Regions from separate parts of the Arthrobacter sp. GW822-FHT05G07 genome, predicted to be linked through region 1. Evidence: riboswitches for the same ligand, from Rfam matches in the RefSeq annotation. Region 1 holds a riboswitch; each other region holds the start of a gene.
The links. Region 1 has a riboswitch for thiamine pyrophosphate ahead of AC1RJY_RS08840 (ECF transporter S component). Riboswitches for the same ligand answer to the same signal wherever they lie in the genome.
Positions count from the first base shown of each region.

Region 2: another riboswitch for thiamine pyrophosphate. It lies ahead of thiD (bifunctional hydroxymethylpyrimidine kinase/phosphomethylpyrimidine kinase); the one in region 1 lies ahead of AC1RJY_RS08840 (ECF transporter S component).
Region 3: another riboswitch for thiamine pyrophosphate. It lies ahead of thiO (glycine oxidase ThiO); the one in region 1 lies ahead of AC1RJY_RS08840 (ECF transporter S component).

Region 1 covers NZ_JBXALT010000004.1:319,140-323,927, reverse strand. The annotation lists gene AC1RJY_RS08865 (Na+/H+ antiporter subunit E) at 1-456, shown strand, start outside; gene AC1RJY_RS08860 (MrpF/PhaF family protein) at 453-731, shown strand; gene mnhG (monovalent cation/H(+) antiporter subunit G) at 721-1,113, shown strand; gene AC1RJY_RS08850 (DUF4235 domain-containing protein) at 1,175-1,435, opposite strand; gene AC1RJY_RS08845 (NUDIX hydrolase) at 1,466-2,155, opposite strand; TPP riboswitch at 2,598-2,734, shown strand; gene AC1RJY_RS08840 (ECF transporter S component) at 2,811-3,431, shown strand; gene AC1RJY_RS08835 (ABC transporter ATP-binding protein) at 3,431-4,788, shown strand, end outside.
Region 2 covers NZ_JBXALT010000005.1:63,286-68,073, forward strand. The annotation lists gene AC1RJY_RS09540 (Rne/Rng family ribonuclease) at 1-1,815, shown strand, start outside; TPP riboswitch at 1,978-2,076, shown strand; gene thiD (bifunctional hydroxymethylpyrimidine kinase/phosphomethylpyrimidine kinase) at 2,067-3,614, shown strand; gene rplU (50S ribosomal protein L21) at 3,992-4,300, shown strand; gene rpmA (50S ribosomal protein L27) at 4,363-4,626, shown strand; gene obgE (GTPase ObgE) at 4,782-4,788, shown strand, end outside.
Region 3 covers NZ_JBXALT010000003.1:82,493-87,280, forward strand. The annotation lists gene AC1RJY_RS05555 (RNB domain-containing ribonuclease) at 1-916, opposite strand, end outside; gene AC1RJY_RS05560 (TM2 domain-containing protein) at 1,031-1,978, opposite strand; gene AC1RJY_RS05565 (ferritin-like fold-containing protein) at 2,135-2,803, shown strand; gene thiE (thiamine phosphate synthase) at 2,834-3,505, opposite strand; TPP riboswitch at 3,533-3,651, shown strand; gene thiO (glycine oxidase ThiO) at 3,644-4,788, shown strand, end outside.

The DNA of each region.
Region 1 (4,788 bases):
GCACTGATCGCCGTGCTGGTGGCCAAGTTCTTCTACCTCCCCCCGGTGGAGCTCAGCGGCAGGTTCAACATCCTGCGCGCCATTCCTTTCGCCCTCCTGTTCCTCGCCAAAGTGGTGGCAGCGAGCTTCCTGGTGCTGTACCTGGCTGTAGCCAAGGGACCCAAGGTTCGCAGCGCCGTCGTCGCCGTTCCTTTGCGGAGCCATTCCGACCTCATGGTGACGGCCACCGGGCACGTTATCTCGCTGATCCCCGGATCCCTGGTGGTGGAGGTGGACCGCTCCACGTCCACGCTTTATCTGCACGCGCTCAACATTTACGAAGAGGCGGACATCGACAAGATTCGTCAGGAAACCCAAGACATCGAAGCAGGACTGATCCGGATCATGGGTACACGCGAAGAAGTCGAGGCCCTCAAAGCCGAACAGCGTCCCGGGATGGAAGGAGCAGCGTTATGAAAGAAGCGGTTCTCGTAGCTACGGCCGTGATCCTCAGCTTGGCCGCCGCTGGGGCAATTATCCGCATCGCCATCGGCCCGTCCCTCCTGGATCGCGTTCTGGCATCAGACGTTTTGCTGGCAATCCTGGGCGCTGCCCTGGCGATCGATATGGCGTTGAACAAGCATCTGAACAACCTGATGCTGCTGGTAGCGCTCGCAGTGATCGGTTTCATCGGCTCTGTGACAGTTGCAAGGTTCGTGGCCGAACGCAGGGAGCAAAGCAATGAGTCCTGATGCCACCGGCCTTGACGCTGTGATTGATGTTGTCACCGCCGTATTCCTGGTGGTGGGTGCCCTGATGTCACTGGGCGCGGCCATCGGCTTGCTCCGCTTCCCGGACCTCATGAGCCGCATGCACGCAGCCACCAAACCGCAGGTCCTGGGGTTGTTCCTTATGCTTGCCGCAATCGGACTCCAGATGCGCACCTGGTGGGTGTGGCCTGTCTTGGTGGTGGCCTGGATTTTCCAGCTCCTCACGGCGCCCGTCTCTGCCCACATGGTGGGCCGCTCGGCGTACCGCACCAAGCACGGACACCGCGAAAAGCTCACCAAGGATGAGTTGGAAGCCGTAGTCCAAAGGGCGGCCGCCGGTCAGGAACCGGGGAGCGACCGCTAGCAGCAGCCACAACGAACGCCGGGTCACCTGCAGGTGATCCCGGCGTTCGTGGTTCGGGTGCCTAGACGATGTCGTGGGTCTTCGCGAAGCGCGCGATGGCGCGCTGCGTGCCCCGGCTTGCCAGGACCTGGATGAGCGTGCTCACAAAAGCCGAAATCAGTGCGAATGTCAGCGCCGAACGCAGACTGGTTTCCATATCGTCGTTGCCCATGGGTGGTTTGTTGCCAGTGGCCTTTTCCCACCCTTTATTGACGAGTTTGGTGCCTACGAATCCTGCTCCGAGGCTTACTCCGGCACCGATCAGCTTGAAGAAGAGGTTCATGCCCCCAGCCTAGCTCTAAAGGCCACACCGTTAGCGGCGGCTTTCCCGTTCCTTGAGGAACGCCGCCAATGAACCAACCGGCGCAAGTACTGGAACGACTGGGTGTTCGGCCGACCAGACAGCGTCCACGGTTCCGAGTCCGGCGATTTCTTTGAGCAGGTAATAGGTGGGCGGCATCAGTTTCAACGTGCCTGCGGCTTCCGCTTCAAGAATGTCCGCCACCGGCATCCACAGTGATTGCCAGGCTTCCGTGGTTTGGTGCTGCGGCGTGGCTCCCGGAGAGGGCTTGGCAACGTAGAAGAACGTGTCGAAGCGTTTGGGCATGTCCGTGGGGGTGATCCAGTTGGCCCACGGGCGGAGGTCGGAGGCATCGATGGTGAGTCCGGCCTCCTCCTGAACCTCGCGGATGGCGGCAGCGAGTACCGTCCCGGCGTTCTTCGCTGCTGCTCCCGGATCCGCGCTCAGGGAGCTCTGGTTCCAGTCGGCTGCGTGGCGTTGAAGCAGCTCCGCCGGGTAGTCCCACCCGCTCTGATCGGCGGCATCGACGCGTCCGCCAGGGAAGACCACCATTCCGGCGGCAAAGTCCATGGTGCTCACCCTGTGTTGGACGAAGGCTTCGAGGCCGTCCGAGGCGTCGCGGAGCAGGATGACGCTCGCTGCCAGGCGGGGTTCCGCCACGGCGTTGGTGTCTGTAAGTCCCGAGCCGGAGATGTCCGTCATGAAATGTGCCCCTTTGCCGCGGTGAAGTCTGCTGATTCATTCTCTCAGGTCCTGTTGTGGGGCCTGGTGTGCAGGGAATGGCGTGGGGGAAGGGTGCAGAGCGGGCCTCGCAATACGCACCCCCGTCTCGTTGTTAGGCCTGGTGTGCAGGGAATGGCGCGGGGGAAGGGTGCAGAGCGGGCCTCGCAACGCACCCCCGTCTCGTTGTTAGGCCTTGTGTGCAGGGAATGGCGTGGGGGAGGGGTGCAGAGCGGGCCTCGCAACGCACCCCCGTCTCGTTGTTAGGCCTGGTGTGCAGGGAATGGCGCGGGGGAAGGGTGCAGAGCGGGCCTCGCAACGCGCGTGGCAACGGGCACCTCAAGGACGGGAAGCCGATTGTGACTGGACCGCAGCGCCCGCCACGGACTCAGGTGTAAACTGAACCAGCCCATCAGGGCAGATTTGATAACGACAGGGGAGCGCCGCCGTCGGACTCTGCAGAGATGCAGGAGACGCGAGGGCGCTGAGAGTGCGGACAGCCGCAGACCCTCGAACCTGATCCGGTTAGTACCGGCGCAAGGGAGTCGAGCTTCTCAGAGTGTCCGGATGCGGACGGCGCGAGCCGGACCCGGGATCCGGGGAGCACTTTCCCCTCCTGTAACCTCAGGAGGCAGAAATGACCACGGTAAACGTGAAGAAGGCCAGTTATAACTGGCGCGTTGTAGACATCGTTGTGGCGGCTCTTATCGCCATCGCCGGCGGCGTGATCTTCTGGGCATGGTCCCAGGGCGCGGCACTGGTATCCATCCCCATGAACGCGACGTATCCGCCGCTCACAGGCTTGATTGCCGGTGGCTGGATGATTCCCGCGGTCCTGGGAATGCTCATTATCCGCAAGCCCGGTGCTGCGCTGTTCTGCGAAGCCGTCGCCGCCACCGGTGAGCTCATCATGGGCTCGCAGTACGGCACCACGGTGCTGATATCCGGCGTTTTGCAGGGCCTGGGCGCCGAGCTCATCTTCGCCGCCTTCAGGTACAAGAAGTTCAACCTGCCCACCGCGCTCCTTGCGGGCGCCGGCGCGGGCCTCTTCTGCGGCCTGAACGACTCCTTCCTGCCATGGGGTTGGAACATCGCCTACGAGGCCATCGACAAGCTGGCCTACATCACCTTCACCACGATCTCCGGTGCCATCATCGCCGGCGCCCTCTCCTGGGTTGCGACGCGCGGCCTCGCCAAGACCGGGGTGCTGAGCTCCTTCGCCTCGCGCAAGGCCGCTTCGGAGCCAGTCTTCAACTGATGTCCGCCACGCAAAGCGGCACGGTCCGGCCTGCCGCCATCTCCGCCGAGGGCTGGGGATGGCGGCATGCCGGCCGGGCCCAGCCTGCCATTCAAGGCCTGGACCTTCGGATCGAACCGGGGGAACTGGTTCTGCTGCTGGGCCCTTCGGGCGCCGGCAAGTCGACCCTCCTGCACGCCCTCGCCGGGGTGCTGGGGGATGAGGAAGACGACTCGGATGAGACCGGCTCCCTGCTGATCGACGGCGTCGCGCCCCGCGAGCAGCGTGGCCGTGCCGGACTGATGCAGCAGGATCCGGAAACGCAGGTGGTCTTGTCGCGGGTTGGCGACGACGTCGCCTTCGGCGCGGAGAACCTTGCAGTTCCGCGGGACGAAATCTGGTCCCGCGTCCATGAAGCGCTCGACGACGTCGGGTTGCGTACCGCTGCGGGTGGCGGCCTGGCGTTGGATCACCCGACGGCGGCGCTCTCCGGCGGCCAGAAGCAGCGCCTCGCGCTTGCGGGCATTTTGGCCATGCGCCCCGGCCTGATCCTTCTGGACGAACCAACAGCCAACCTGGACCCGGCAGGTGTGCTCGAGGTCCGGGATGCTGTTGGGCGCTGCCTGGACAAGACCGGCGCCACGCTGGTTGTGGTGGAACACCGCGTCTCTGTGTGGAAGGACCTGGTGGACCGGATCGTGGTCCTGCAGCCGGGATCGGCCGCAGGGTCCAGCACGGCCGCAGGGGCCGGGCGGGTCACGGGCGGCGTCCTCTTGGACGGCCCTCCGGACCAGGTCCTTTCCGAGGCCCGCACTATGCTCATGTCGGCAGGCGTCTGGGTGCCCGGGTACGTCCCGGCAACCCGGGGGCGGCACAATGAGCCCGACACCGCGCAGCTTCTCCTCGCAGCCCAGGACCTTTCTGTTTCCCGTGAAAAGCCACGGCGCAAAGGGTTCAAAACCATCCCGCCCATGCCGGTGCAAACGGGCATCAGTGCGCAGGTAAGAGCTGGCCAGGCACTGACCATTACGGGCCCAAACGGTGCGGGCAAGTCCACGTTCGCGCTCACGTTGGCCGGCCTTTTGGCGCCTGTGGACGGCAAGGTGAGTGCCGCCGTCGAGCTTTCCGAAGGCGCGGGCATTGACCCGTACAAGTGGAAGGCGGAGCAGCTGATCGCCCGCATCGGGACGGTGTTCCAGGAGCCGGAGCATCAGTTCGTCACGGGCAAGGTCCTGGATGAACTCATGTTCGGTCCGAAGCATCTGGGCCATGGCGAGGAACGCGTGGATGAACTGTTGGAGCGGTTGCGGCTGACGCATCTTGTGGACGCCAACCCGTATACGTTGTCCGGCGGGGAGAAGCGGCGGCTTTCGGTGGC
Region 2 (4,788 bases), on a different contig from region 1:
GACCCCGTGGGGCACAAGGGGGCCCGGCTCACCAGCCAGATCTCCTTGCCGGGCCGCTACTTGGTCTACGTACCCGGTGGTTCCATGACCGGCATCTCCCGCAAGCTTCCCGACGTCGAACGCAACCGCCTCAAGCGCATCCTGAAGGACCGCTTGCCGGAAAACGCCGGTGTCATTGTCCGCACAGCCGCTGAGGGGGCGTCGGAGGAAGAGCTGACGCACGACATCAACCGTCTGCGCGCCCAGTGGGAAGGCATCGAAGGACAGGCCTCGTCCACCAAGGTCCTGGCCCCTGAACTGCTTTACGGCGAACCCGACCTCACCATCAAGGTGGTCCGTGACGTCTTCAATGAGGACTTCTCCAAGCTGATCGTCTCCGGTGACGACGCCTGGGACACCATCGAGGCCTACGTCACGTACGTTGCCCCTGATCTGGTGGGCCGCCTTGAAAAGTGGACCAAGGACCAGGACATTTTCGCTGCCTGGCGCATCGACGAGCAGATCCACAAGGCGCTGGAGCGTAAGGTCTTCCTGCCGTCCGGTGGTTCGTTGGTCATCGACCGCACCGAGGCCATGACCGTGGTGGACGTCAACACCGGTAAGTTCACCGGCAGCGGCGGAAACCTCGAAGAAACGGTGACCAAGAACAACCTTGAAGCGGCTGAGGAAGTGGTTCGCCAGCTCCGTCTGCGCGACATCGGCGGCATTATCGTCATCGACTTCATCGACATGGTCCTGGAATCCAACCGCGATCTCGTCCTGCGACGCATGGTCGAGTGCCTTGGCCGCGACCGTACCAAGCACCAGGTGGCCGAAGTGACGTCGCTGGGCTTGGTCCAGATGACACGCAAGCGTATGGGTACCGGCCTCCTTGAGGTCTTCGGTGAGCAGTGCGAGCATTGCGCCGGCAGGGGCGTTGTCACCCACGACGAGCCCGTTGAACACCGCCGCGCCAACGTGGTTGCCGCCGAGCACCACCGCCCGCACGCCGAGGCACAGCAGCCTGCAGCGCGGACGGAACGCAAGCGCCGCCGCGGCAAGGGTGGGGGACAGGCCATCGCCGAAGCCCCCGCGCAGGTCCATACGACGACGTCCGCCCCGGCTGCACCTTCGGCTCCGGTCGAAGCACAGGATCCCGCCCGGCAAGCCAAGGCTGAGGCAACCCGGGCTGCCCTGGCGACGATTGCCGCTGCAGCGCACGCCGCCCACCTGCACGACGACGAAGTTCACCGCGCAGAGGAGCAGGCAAGGGCGGCGGGCCACGAGCCGGCCGTTAGCCCCGCATCCGGTACCGCCGCCAGCGGCGAAGCCGGAGCAACTGCCCGCGAAGCAGAAAAAAGGGAAGCAGCAGTCCAGGAAGCAAGGTCTACTCCCGTCCTGCGTTTCGGCGGCGAAGAAGTAGCACTGCCGTTCGTTGAGCACCACGAGGAACCGCAGGCCGCCAAGCCTGCCATGAGCCTGGACCTCCTGGCCGAGGCGTTCTCGCACCTCGGCGCTGCTCCGGCACCTGCGGAAGAAGCCGCGCCGGTGGTCGTGCCGGAGCCTGCTGATGCCCCGAAGGCTGATGTGCCGGCCCGTGCCGAAAAAGCTCCCGAGGCTGTTCAGGCTACGAGTAGTCGTCGTGGCCGCCGCAACCGGAGTGCCAGCCGGGCCCAAGGCGCGGCCAATGAAACCAGCGTCGAGCACCATGAGGTGACGGCCTCGGCCCCCCGAGGCTCGGCCCATGAGGCCAAGGTGCCCGCGGAACAAGCCAAGAAGGCATCAACCGACGAGCCCATCATCCTCGGAGTTGGAGTTCCTGCCTCCGAGCTCTAAATCCGGACAGCAACAGCTGAGAGGGCCCTGCACAATCTGCCAACGGCGGACTGTGCAGGGCCTTTCTTGTCCGCGCAGGCCACGCATTCCATGCATCCGTGGTCACATCCCGGTCGCGACGTGGTCCGGTTCCCGCGCCACGTCGCTTCCCGGCTAGGCTTGGGGACTGACACGGGGTGCCGGGCGTTGGGCCAGGCTGAGATCCAGACCCGTTGAACCTGTCCGGTTAGCACCGGCGAAGGGATGTCCTCATGACTGCATCACCATATTCAGCTGTGTACCCACTCGACGCTCCGAACTCGGGCCGGGCAACCCCACGCGTACTGAGTATTGCCGGCTCGGACCCTTCCGGCGGCGCGGGAATTCAGGCGGACCTGAAGAGCATCGCAGCACTCGGCGGTTACGGAATGGCTGCCATCACGGCTCTCACCGCACAAAACACCATGGGGGTCATCGCCGTCCATGTCCCTCCCGCGCAGTTCCTCCGACAGCAACTGGACGCCATCAGCAGCGACATCACCATTGATGCCGTCAAGATCGGAATGCTCGGCGATGCGACCGTCATAGACGAGGTCCGCGGCTGGATTGAAGAGGTGCGTCCCGCCGTCGTGGTCCTGGACCCGGTGATGGTGGCCACCAGTGGCGACCGGCTCCTGCGCGAGTCAGCGGAGAAGGCTTTGCGTTCGCTGCTGCCTCTGGCCGACCTGATCACCCCGAACCTTCCGGAACTTGCCATGTTGCTGGGGGAGCCGGAGGCAACAGAATGGGAATCGGCGCTGGACCAAGGCAAACGGCTGGCAGCGGAGTACGGAAACACGGTCCTGGTCAAGGGTGGCCACCTGCCTGGTCCGGTATGTCCTGATGCACTGGTGAACACCAGTGGGATGCTGTCACGGGACGTGATCGAGATAACAGGTCCCCGGGTCGAAACGCGGAACAGCCACGGAACCGGGTGCTCCTTGTCGTCCGCCTTGGCTACAGTCCAGGCACGCACGGGTGACTGGGAAGTTTCACTGCAGGAAGCGAAGTCTTGGTTACTGGGGGCTTTGACAACCTCTGAGGCCCTCGAGGTGGGGCAGGGGAACGGGCCCGTGCATCACTTCCACCACCTCCAGCAGGCATCCAAGCCGGGCGCCTTCGCTGCGACCTTGTGGAAGGAAGCCGGTCCAGAGCTCGAATCCATTTACGGGCTTCCGTTCATTCAAGGACTTCAATCGGGCGAACTCCCGGAACGTGACTTCAACTACTACCTCGCCCAAGATGCGATCTACCTCAATGGGTACTCCAGGGTGTTGGCGCGTGCGGGGGCCCTGGCCCCCACGGAGGAAGAGCAGTTGTTCTGGGCCAAGGCATCACAGCAGTGCCTGGAAGTTGAATCGGAGCTGCACAGGAACTGGCTGAGCACCAGGGAGGCCTCCACGGCCACCGGCCCGGTCACCAAGTCCTATGTGGATCATCTACTGGCAAAGTCGGCTTCCGGCAGCTACGCGGTGGTGCTCGCGGCGATCCTGCCCTGTTACTGGTTGTACGCGGAGGTGGGTCGGCAGCTTCATGCATCGTATGTAGACGCCGGAGCCCCCGCAGATCACGCCTATGCCGAGTGGCTGAAGACCTACGCCGACGAGGACTTCGCTGCCGCAACCCGGAAAGCGATCAATTTCACGGATGCTGCGGCCATTGCGGGTTCGGAGATGGAGCGGGCCGCCATGATGGACGCTTTCATCCAGTCCTGCCGTTATGAGACGGCGTTTTTTGATGCTCCGCGGTTGTTTGCGCAGCCTTCCATCGGCCGCGGCTAGCCCGCTACCACGGATGCATTTGCGGGCAACTGCGGAGACACGTCAGCGCGTCGTTGCCTGAATCGCGTTAATCTCGCCGAAAACCTGTAGGCTGTATGGGCACGGTGCCGGGAGAGTCCGTTACAACTCGTGACGCAAGTCACGAGGTAGCCTCCGGACCCGGCCTCATTTGCAGCTGAAGGTCAAACTAGCGTAATCTTGATCTTCGGTGCTTACGCCAACACTTGGGTTATGCCCCTTGGAATTGTTCATGGGATGACTCGCGGACTTCGATCAGAAGTCCACGGCGTTGAGGCACAGCGCGAACCAGGCCTGATTCCGGTTGAAGGTTCCGCACGCAAATTTTGTAATAAACGTCGAGAGAAGTGAGTACCCAAGTGGTGTACGCGATTGTCCGCGCAGGCGGCCGCCAAGAAAAAGTTTCCGTTGGAGACTACGTAACGCTGAACCGCGTCCCCGGTGGAGCCGGTAGCACGCTTGAGCTGCCCGCATTGCTCCTGGTTGACGGCGAGAAGGTCACCTCCGCAGCTGCGGAACTGGCCAACGTCAAGGTCACGGCTGAGATCCTCGAGGACCTCCGTGGTCCGAAGATCGTCATCCAGAAGTTCAAGAACAAGACCGGCTACCGGAAGCGTCAGGGTCACCGTCAGGAACTGACCAAGATCAAGATCACCAGCATCGCGTAACTTCCGTTACCCGCTGTTCAGGTTTTTCAGTTTCCCCAGAAATTTAGAGGCAGGCATTTCACATGGCACACAAAAAAGGCGCGAGTTCCACTCGCAACGGTCGTGACTCCAACGCACAGTACCTGGGCGTCAAGCGCTTCGGTGGTCAGGTAGTTTCCGCCGGCGAAATCATCGTTCGCCAGCGTGGAACCCACTTCCACCCCGGTGCAGGCGTAGGTCGCGGTGGCGACGACACCCTGTTCGCTCTTCAGGCCGGTGCGGTTGAGTTTGGTACTCGCCGCGGCCGTCGCGTAGTGAACATCGTTGCTGCTGCAGCTGCAGAGTAACAACAAGTTCTGAACCGGTGGAGCGGGCCAAGTGGCCCGCTCCACCGTTCTTTTAACCGCATTACAATCGACTAGGGCGCCTCAGGCGCACTGGTTTTTGCAACAGCGCTGGCAACAGCAACAAACGCTGTAAGACAGCAACTGAGGAGATCCACGTGGCGA
Region 3 (4,788 bases), on a different contig from region 1:
CGTCCAAGGTCCTCAGGTACTCGCCGTAGGTGACGTGGCCGTCCCAGGGCTTGCCCAGAGCGGAGGTCTGGCGCTTGAAATGGAGCAGTGACCGGTCATCAGGAGCGGGCATGGTGCGCAGGATGCCCACTTTTCCGTCGAGCATCATCTGCGCGGCGGCCATGCCGGTCATGAGCGAGATCTGCGCGTTCCAGTCCTCAACCGGGAGGGAGGGGGCAGCCGCGATCCTGTATCCGCCGCCGTCGGTTGCTTGGACGATTTCCTGTTCCGGCATGTTGAGGCTTGCGCCGCCGCGCCGCCGTTCCAGTTCAACACGCTTGATTCCCACTTCTTTGAGGAGCTGAAGTACGGGCGGGGCCGTACCGTCGTCAATCTGCTGCTGAGCGCCCTTGTAGCTGAGTTTGGCCCTGCTGCGAACGGCGGCGCGGGCAACGGTGACAGCCAACACTCCAGCTTCCGCGTCCAAGTCGAAGTCCCACACGAACGCACTGCAGTCCTGATCGGCCAAGAGGCTGCCGGCGTTCTCGCTGATGACCTCCGGATGCAGCGGGATCCGCCCGTCAGGAGCATAGAAGGTCTGCCCGCGGTGACGGGTTTCGTGGTCCAGTGCCCCACCCGGTTCCACGAAAGACGGGACATCGGCGATTGCGTAGAGGACCTTGTAGCCGTCGCCGGCACGGTCAATGAACAGGGCCTGGTCCAAGTCCGTGGAGGTCGCCGGATCAATGGTCACGAATGGTACGTGCCGCAGGTCCTGACCCGGCAACTCAAGGTCCGCGACGGCTTGCCGTGCTTCTTCCACAGCTTCTGCCGGGTATTCGCCAGGGAGTTCCAGCTCTGTCCTGAGAGCGGCAAGCGCCGCGGCGAGCTGGTCCGAGGAGTCGTCGACGTTGGGCGCTATCCGATGATGTGACACGAAAATCAGGGTAGCCCGAAACCGGCGGATAGTCTTGGATGTCCCACCCAAAAAGCCCGCTACCCCAAGGGGGCAACGGGCTTTCCGTGCGGCGGTATGGACCGGACCGGCTGTTTAGTTTGCCGGCGTCAGGGTGAAAGTAGCTGCCTTGTCGCCGAAGTCATCGCTGATGACCACTGTGGTGGGGCCGTTCTTGATGTCGAAGGCAATGACTCCCCGCTGCATCTCTCCGGCGGCAACATCCCCGGAAGGCAGTCCTCCCAGACCTTCCTCCACGTAGATCTCCTCGCCCTTGGCGCCGTCCGCGTCGAAGGCCTCGAAGTTCGAGGGTGAGGCGTAACTGCTTCCAGCTGTGGCCTCCCAGGAAACCTCCAAGAGGAGGAAGCCTCCCCTGGTCGGTTTCATGTAGGACATCCCGGGAATTTCGGTGGTGTAACCGGAGTTCAGGAGGCTGACTTTCACGGTGTTGCCCTCGGACATGGTGACGGTTAAGGAACCGTCATCAGAGGCAGTGCCCGACGACGGTGCCGGTGCCTCCTGGGAGGCCGACGGCAGGACCGGGGCATCGGTGCCTGCACCCTGGACTGCAGCAGCAACAAAGGTCAACGACAACACCGTGGACACGATTCCGACAATCAGGCCCGCGAACCAGACGACAATGGTGATGATCCATGCCTTCTTCTTGTTCTCCGGGTAACCCGCAAGCGGACGGCCCTGCTTGTCCCGGGCGTTTCCCGTCAGCGTGATGATGAGGTCAACGATGGACCAGATACCGAAGCCGCCGGCTGTGAGCAGCTTCGCGATTCCGGTACCGATCTTGCCCAGATAGAAGCGGTCCACACCGAAGCTACCCAGGAGCAGGGCCAGGATCCATGTGGTCATGAAGGACTTCGCCGGAGCTCCCACCGGGGTTCCGTAGGGGCCTGAATCCGGTCCGGGCTGGTAGCCCGGCTGTGCCCCACCCTGGAACTGGCCGCCGTAAGCGTAGGGTGCGGCAGGCACCTGCGGAATTCCTGCTCCGGCGTCGTTCTGCGGCGCGGGTGGGTAACTGGGGTGACTCATTGAAAATCCTTCAGTGAAGTGGGTGCGAGGAGGAGGACCTACGGCATGAGGGGCATGCGGCAGTCAACTCACTTCGAGCCAGCCTAGTAGGAATGGCACTGGAAGCAGGAACCCGACCCCGGGGAGGTTGTGGCCCACCAGGGATAGTCTTGATCCATGGGCATCTCCCCGGACGCTGCAGCCTCTGCCGGGCAACTCTCCGCGGAGTTGCTTGGAGCCATGGCATATGGCGAGCTATCCGCTTTCGGGCGCCTCTCCCTGGATTCGCGCTATGCCCCCACCCTCCATGACAGGTCTGTGTTCGCGAAGATCGCCGTGGGCGCCTACGGCAACTTTGCGCTCCTCAATGACCGGTTGTCGGAGATGGGCGTCGATCCGGAACAAGCCATGCTGCCGTTCCAGCGCTCCTTCGATCATTTCCATGAGCGCACCAAACCGGGGGACTGGTTCGAATCTGTCATGAAGGCGTACGTCATCGATACGGTGTCATCGGACTTCTACAGGGCCGTATCGATGTTCCTCGACCCAACAACGCGGCATTTCGTTGAACGCGTCGCTTCCCCTGACCAGGCCACGGAAGTCCTTCGGGTCCTGATCAGGCGGGCCTTGGCTGACGACCCGCGCCTGGCCTCGCGCCTTGCATTGTGGGGTCGCCGCTTGGTGGGGGAGGCCTTGACGCAGGCGCAGCGCGTCGGCATGGAACACCCCCTGCTGGGACCATTGCTGAAAGGCGGCGGGGATGCGCGTGCAGCGGTCAGGAGCTTAACGACGGAACTCGCCGATAAACACGGGCGCCGGATGACAGGCCTTGGCCTGACCGCGTAGCGGCTAAGACCACTTGAATTCGGCGGGAAACTACACGGTGTCCAGTGCTTGCAGCAGCGACTTGGCTGCCGCCGTCGGGTCTGTTGCCTCGGTGATGGCACGGACCACGACGATCCGGCTGGCTCCCGCTTCCACTACCTGTTCAACGTTGCTGAGGTCGATGCCACCAATGGCGAACCAAGGAAGTGTCACAGCATTGCCCGAACGCTTTTCCGCTTCTGCGGCATATGTGACCAAGTCCAGCCCCACCGCCGAGCGGCCGGGTTTGGTAGGCGTTGCCCAGACCGGACCCACGCAGAAATAGTCCAGTCCCAGGGGGCCCTGGGAGGTGGCGACTGCCGCATCGATTTGTTCCTGTGTGTGGGTGGAAAGACCGATGCCGGTCACGTTCGGCAAGAGGGTTCGCGCTGCCGTCAGGGGCAGGTCCTTTTGACCGATGTGGAATACAGGAGCCCCGGAAATACTGGCAACATCGGCCCGGTCGTTGACAGCCCAAAGCCGTCCGTGCCGTTGTGCGACGCTCCGCAAAACGGCCAGCAATTCAAGCTCCTCGGCAGCTTCCAGAGTCTTGTCGCGGAGCTGGATGATGTCAACGCCTCCAGCGAATGCGGCGTCCACAAAGTCTTCGAAATCGCCCTGCCGTTGACGGGCATCAGTGCACAGATAGAGGCGGGCGGAGGCGAGGGCGTCAGGCTGGGTCATGGAAACCAGAGTAGTTCCTCTAAACTGGGCACGTACTGCGGGAGCCGCGACATTCGTCATATGACTGTCCGGCTGAGAGGGCTTCAGCGCCGACCGCTTGACCTGATCCGGCTAGTACCGGCGTAGGGAAGGAAACGAATGGCAGGTCCCCGCCATACCCCCATCCAGGCAGACGTGGCCGTCATTGGCGGCGGCATCATAGGCCTTGGCATCGCTCATGAAGCCCGGCGACTTGGCCGTTCAGTGGCGCTGATCGATCCCGTCCCGGCCTCGGGTGCAACGTTCGCCGCCGCCGGAATGCTTGCACCCGTCAGCGAACTGCATTATCAGGAGGGAGACCTCCTGGAATTGATGGTCGAATCTTCGCGGCTGTGGCCTTCCTTCGTGGACGGACTGCACGTGGGTGGAGAGGGCAGCGGATACCGCACGACGCCGACCCTCGCCGTGGGTGCCGACGCAGCCGACCGCAGGGCGCTCGCAGACCTGAGGTCCGTACAGCTCGCAGCTGGATTGGGAGTTGAACCTCTGGCCCTGCGGGACGCGAGGCAACGCGAGCCGCTCCTCAGCCCACAGATTTCCTGCGCTTTCGATATTCCCGCCGACCACCAAGTGGATCCGCGAAAGCTCGCCGCATGCCTCCTGGCTGGATTAGCAAACCATTCACCTGACGACGGTTCCTGGGTGTCCGGGGCCGATGACGGATTCGCCGTTCCTTCCCCGGCACGCGGTGTGCTGAGGGATGACGGGCGGGTCACCGGAGTGGAACTCGAATCCGGAGTCGTGGTCCGCGCCGCGGAGACTGTGGTGGCCAACGGGCTGGGGGCATCCCAACTGTCGGGGCTCCCTGAGGGACTGAACCTTCCGGTGAGGCCGGTCTATGGCGACATCCTCCGGCTTCGCGTCCCCGACAACCTCCGGCCCTTGGTCACGTCCACTGTTCGGGGGATGGTTCGAGGCGTTCCCGTCTACATAGTTCCCCGGGATGACGGAACCGTGGTGATTGGGGCGACGCAACGCGAAGACGGATTGTCAGCGTCTTCCAACGCGGTCTCGGCCGGCGGCGTCTACCAGCTGCTGAGGGATGCCCAAGCCCTGGTCCCCGCAGTTGCGGAATTGGAACTCCTTGAAGCAACCGCCCGCGCCCGCCCTGGAACCCCGGACAACGCCCCCCTGCTCGGACGGGTCAGCGGTCCCCACGGCGACACTGACGGCCTGGTGATCGCCACAGGTTTCTTCCGCCACGGTGTGCTCCTGACTCCCGTGGCCGCCAGAATCGTGGGCGA